One region of the Streptomyces sp. NPDC088147 genome, then DNA from elsewhere that is predicted to be linked to it. Evidence: riboswitches for the same ligand, from Rfam matches in the RefSeq annotation. Region 1 holds a riboswitch; the other holds the start of a gene.

Region 1 (2,909 bases):
ATGCTGAACACCGCATTGCCGTCGCCGTCGCTGTACACCAGCATCCGCAAGGGCGCATAGAGGAGCGCCTTCGGATCATGACGGAACATGGTCTCGGCGATGACGTGATTGCCGGTCAAGTACTCCATCGACCTGGTGTTGTGTCCTGCGATACTGAACAGTGAGGTGCCATTGATCCGGGCGTAGCGGACCAGGTCATTGGGCGCGCTCACGGCCATCGCGGCGCGAACGTCGTCCCAACTGCCCCCGGTTTCGGCAATGCGTTCCATCGATCCCGGATCGAACGCGGGCGCCGCTTTCTCGAATGCGTTCACGAAGTCGTCGTAGGAAATTCCCGTGGAAACGTCTACCCGGGTCACGGTGTGGCTGTGTCGGCTGGCCATGCGATAGCTCCCTGATTTTGGGATCAATGCTTCAAGGCAGCCCACGTAACCGGCCGGCGGAGCCTGCGGGAATGACACGGGAATGCCCGGCTACCACGATCTCCCCCTGATTGAAATTTACGATATGACGGGCTCACCGCCGGGGCAAATCGAGCGAAGCGACGTGCCCGGCGTGAGCTGCGCGGCCGGGCTGGAGTCAGAATGCGGGGATAGCGGCCGGGACGACACGTCAGGCCCTCGGTGAGGACGGGCCCGAAGGAGTGCGCTGCCGGCGCGGTGGAGGTGACCGCCCCTCGCCGGGGTGGGACCAGCGACTCTGGAACGGTACCCGGACAGTGTCGCGGCGGAACGGTACCCGGACAGCGTCGCGGCCCAGTGGCGCGCGAAGATGTACGAGGCCCTCTTCCCCCTCCGGGGCCTGCCCTCCCGCGATTGGGTCTGGTGGTAATCCGTCAACCAGCCGTAGCATGCGGTGACTTCGGTATCCGGAGCGACAACTGAATGCGTGCGTGACTGGGGGAAGCCGGTGGGAATCCGGCGCTGACCTGCAACCGTATGCGGCCCGTCCGGGCCGTGAGTCGGAACACCCGGCGCGTGACGTGCACCGCTTCCCACTGTCATGGTCTGCAGCGCGAAGCCCGCAGCTCCGGTCTGCTGCGCCCCGCCGCGCGGTTTGCGCATGGACGGTGGCGGCGGACTGTCGGGTGCGGTCTGGGCGGCAGACGTCCCACACCAGGAAGGCACTTCCGTGCACCTGATATCTGTCCGCCGTACTCTCGCGGCCACGGCCGCCCTCGGTCTGGCTCTCACCCCGTTGTGTGTGATCACCGCTCCGGCCGTTTCCGGTGCGCGATCTACGCCGACACCTCGGCGCCGCGCACGAACCTGAGGACCGGGGCGGCTGAAGCAGCCCGGTCCGTCCGGGCCCCACACGCTCCCTGTCGACAGCCGGTCATCTTCCCGGCCGGGCACTGACCACATCCGCATCCCGCAGCGTGCGGTTCGCGCGGAAAACCGCAGGACAGGACGGACAAGGAGGTTTCTCATGCCGGTCGAACGTTGCGTTGTCCAGCAAGCGTACAAATACGCCCTGGACCCGACTCCCAGGCAGGAGCGTGCCTTCCTCTCCCATGCGGGCGGCGCCCGCTTCGCCTACAACTGGGGCATCGCCCGCACCGCTGACGCGCTCGACGCCTACGCCGCCGAAAAGGCCGCGGGAGTCGGAGAACCAGCTACCCGCATCCCCGGACACTTCGATCTGTGCAAGGCGTGGACGGTATGGAAGGACACCACCGAGTGGACCGACCGGGCAACCGGCACCACCACGGTCGGCGTCGCCTGGGTCGCGGACAACTACTCCGGTACGTACCAGGCCGCCCTGCGGGACGCGGCCGAAGCCTGGAAGAGGTTCTTCAAGGCCCGCAAGAGCGGAGCACGCCGTGTCGGCCGTCCCCGCTTCAAACGGAAAGGCCGCGTCCGCGACTCCTTCCAGCTCCACGGAGGTGGACTGCAGATCGTCGACGGCAAGCACATCAGGCTTCCCAGGATCGGCACGGTGAAGACGTTCGAGTCCACCCGCAAGATCGGCCGCCTTCTGCGCAAGGACGAGGTGCCCTGCCCCGCCTGCGACACGATGGGCAGGGTCCCGGCCGCCGCCGCGGGAAGGTCCGACAGGTGCTCGGCCTGCAAAGCAACCGGCGCGGTCCCGGCGGCCCGTATCGTACGCGGAAGCGTCTCCCGTGACTCGTCCGGCCGCTGGTTCGTCTCCCTGACTGTCGCACGCGTCCGTGAGATCCGTACCGCCCCGTCCGTGCGGCAGCGCTCCGGCGGCCCGCTCGGCATCGACTTCGGTGTCCGCGACATCGCCACCCTCTCCACCGGCACCACCATCCCCAACCCCCGTAGCCTCGAAGCTCACTTGAAGCGTCTGAAGGGCGCGCAGCAGGCCCTCGCCCGCTCCCGGAAAGGATCAGTCCGCCGGGACGGAATCACCCGCCGTATCGGCCGCCTCCACGCCCGCGTCCGGAACCTGCGCGCGGACTTCATCGCCAAGGCCACCACACGCCTGATCCACGCCCACTCCGTCATCGCGGTCGAAGGCTGGGACGTCCAGCAAACCGCACAGCACGGATCCCCCCAGCTTCCGGCGAAGGTCCGGAGCACCCGCAACCGCGCCCTCGCCGACACGGGAGTCGGCGCTGCCCGGTGGCAGCTCCAGTGCAAGGCGGCCTGGTACGGAGGCACCGTCGTGACCACCGACCGGCACGCACCCACCGGACGGCAGTGCTCCGCGTGCGGAACGGTAAAAACCACACCGCTCCGGCCCACGCAGGACGAGTACCGCTGCGCCGCCTGCGGCATCCGCCTCGACCGGCGACTCAACACCGCACGTGTCCTGGCCGCGATCGCCGCACAGTACGCCACAGGCGCCCCGAGTGGCGGGGAGCCTCAAAACGATCGCAGAGGGAACGTAGGTCCCCTCACGCTCCGGCGTGGTGGGCGGTCCCCGATGAAGCGAGAAGCCCG
Region 2 (2,909 bases), on a different contig from region 1:
CCTGATGCTGGGTCTGCTGGCGCTGCTCGGCTTCATGGCGATCGCCGCCGGGATCAAGGTGGACAACGGACAGCTGGCGATCCCGCAGCTCTTCGAGACGATGTTCCCCGACTGGTTCGCGGGGGTGGCCTTCGCGGCCATCGGCATCGGCGCGCTGGTGCCTGCCGCCATCATGTCGATCGCCGCGGCGAACCTCTTCACCCGCAACATCTACAAGGACTTCCTCAAGCCGGACGCCACGCCCGAGCAGGAGACCAAGGTCTCGAAGCTGGTCTCCCTGCTGGTGAAGGTGGGCGCGCTGGCCTTCGTCCTGACCATGGACAAGACGGTCGCGATCAACTTCCAGCTGCTGGGCGGGATCTGGATCCTCCAGACGATGCCGGCGCTGGTCGGCGGCCTGTTCACCCGCTGGTTCCACCGCTGGGCGCTGCTCGCGGGCTGGGCGGTCGGCATGATCTACGGCACGGCGGCGGCGTACGGCGTGGCCAGCCCGACCCAGGCGCACTTCGGCGGCTCCTCCAAGGAGATCCCCGGCCTGGGCGAGATCGGCTACATCGGCCTCACCGCGTTCGTCCTCAACCTGGTGGTGACGGTGGTGCTCACCTTCGCCCTGCGCGCGGCCAAGGCGCCGGAGGGCACGGACGAGACGAGCCCCGCCGACTACACCGCGGACGCGGGCGATCCGGGCGTGAAGGCCGAACTGCCGGCCGCGACCGCGGGCGGCCCCGGAGGCCACTGACGGGTTGTCGTACGGCTCGACGGGCCGCCGGATCCCTTGCTACGAGGGGGATCCGGCGGCCTTTCGCTTGTCCGCGCGGGCCCGAACGGAATGACGCACGACACAACATCTGGGGGGTGGCACCCGAGCCAGCCCCCACATGTATGCTCGACCTCGCTGTCACGCAGGGGAATCCGGTGCGAATCCGGAACTGTCCCGCAACGGTGTGATGTGGTGTGCTTTGCCGTACCCACGAGTCCGAACACCTGCCGACAGTGCGTCCGATTCGACCGAATCGGACGCCGAGACGTCCGGGCCTCGTGGATGGGCCGGTGGGCGCCGTACGCCGTGCTGCCCGCATCCGGGCCGTGCGCTCCGTACCGCGAGAACAAGCCCGCTCCCCTTCCCGACGGCCCAGAGCCGAGCGAGGGAGAGCACCACGTGACCATCGCGCCAGCCGATCCGGCTTCAGGCATCTCCGAGGCCGCCGCGCGGGCGGCCGACGGACCCGGGACCGCACTGCTGCGGACCCTGACGGACCTGACCGCCGATCTGCCCGACACCGACCCCGGAAGAGTCGCCGCCGCCGCGCTGCGCGGCCGCAACGCCCGGTCGGACGAGGCCGAGCTGCGCGCGCTCGCCACCGAGGCCGCCGCGGGGCTCATCTCGGAGGACCCCGCCTACTCCCGGCTCGCGGCGAGGCTGCTGACCCGCACCATCGCCGACGAGGCCGCGGACCAGGGCGCCGTGGCGTTCTCCGCGTCCGTCGCCGTCGGCCACCGCGAGGGCCTGATCGCGGACCGTACGGCCGCCTTCGTCACGCTCCACGCCGACGTCCTCGACGCGCTCATCGACCAGGATGCCGACGACCGCTTCGGCTACTTCGGGCTGCGGACCCTCTACAGCCGCTATCTGCTCCGCCACCCGATCACCCGCCAGGTCATCGAGACCCCGCAGCACTTCATGCTGCGCGTGGCCGCAGGACTGGCCGAGGACGAGAACGCCCGCGCGCTCGACGAGGTCGCCGCGCTCTACCGGCTGATGAGCCGGCTGGACTACCTCCCCTCCTCCCCCACCCTCTTCAACTCCGGTACGCGCCACCCGCAGATGTCCTCCTGCTACCTGCTGGACTCCCCGCTGGACGAGCTGGACTCGATCTACGACCGGTACCACCAGGTGGCGCGGCTTTCGAAGCACGCGGGCGGCATCGGGCTCTCGTACTCCCGTATCCGCTCGCGCGGTTCGCTGATCCGGGGCACCAACGGGCACTCCAACGGCATCGTCCCGTTCCTGCGCACCCTCGACTCCTCGGTCGCGGCCGTCAACCAGGGCGGCCGGCGCAAGGGCGCCGCCTGCGTCTACCTGGAGACCTGGCACGCGGACCTGGAGGAGTTCCTGGAGCTGCGCGACAACACCGGCGAGGACGCCCGCCGTACACACAACCTGAACCTCGCGCACTGGATCCCGGACGAGTTCATGCGCCGGGTCGAGTCCGACGGCGACTGGTCCCTCTTCTCCCCCGCCGACGTGCCGGAACTGGTCGACCTGTGGGGCGACGCGTTCGACACGCGCTACCGCGAGGCGGAGGCCGCGGGACTGGCGCGCAGGACCATCCCGGCCCGGGAGCTGTACGGCCGGATGATGCGCACCCTCGCCCAGACCGGCAACGGCTGGATGACCTTCAAGGACGCCTCGAACCGTACGGCCAACCAGACCGCCGAGCCCGGCCGCGTCGTCCACTCGTCCAATCTCTGCACGGAGATCCTGGAGGTGACGGACGACGGCGAGACCGCCGTCTGCAACCTCGGCTCCATCAACCTCGGTGCGTTCGTGCTGGCGTCGGGGGACATCGACTGGGAGCGGCTGGACGAGACCGTCCGTACGGCCGTGACCTTCCTCGACCGGGTCGTGGACATCAACTTCTACCCGACCGAGCAGGCCGGCAACTCCAACGCGAAGTGGCGCCCGGTGGGCCTGGGCGCGATGGGCCTCCAGGACGTCTTCTTCAAGAAGCGGCTGCCCTTCGACTCCGCCGAGGCCGCCGCCCTCTCCACGAAGATCGCCGAACGGATCATGCTCGCCGCGTACGAGGCGTCCTGCGCGCTCGCCGAGCGCAACGGCCCGCTCCCCGCCTGGTCCGAGACGCGCACGGCGCGCGGGGTGCTGCACCCCGACCACTACGACGTGGAGC

Evidence for each region. A riboswitch is a leader RNA that binds a small molecule or an ion and turns the genes downstream of it on or off. The one in region 1 is predicted to bind cobalamin.
Region 2: another riboswitch for cobalamin. It lies ahead of ACIOGX_RS36035 (ribonucleoside-diphosphate reductase subunit alpha); the one in region 1 lies ahead of ACIOGX_RS35320 (RNA-guided endonuclease TnpB family protein).

Annotation. Positions count from the first base shown of each region.
Region 1 covers NZ_JBIUSY010000013.1:40,895-43,803, forward strand. The annotation lists gene ACIOGX_RS35315 (DUF302 domain-containing protein) at 1-383, opposite strand, end outside; cobalamin riboswitch at 858-993, shown strand; gene ACIOGX_RS35320 (RNA-guided endonuclease TnpB family protein) at 1,429-2,909, shown strand, end outside.
Region 2 covers NZ_JBIUSY010000014.1:73,139-76,047, reverse strand. The annotation lists gene mctP (monocarboxylate uptake permease MctP) at 1-739, shown strand, start outside; cobalamin riboswitch at 866-1,007, shown strand; gene ACIOGX_RS36035 (ribonucleoside-diphosphate reductase subunit alpha) at 1,160-2,909, shown strand, end outside.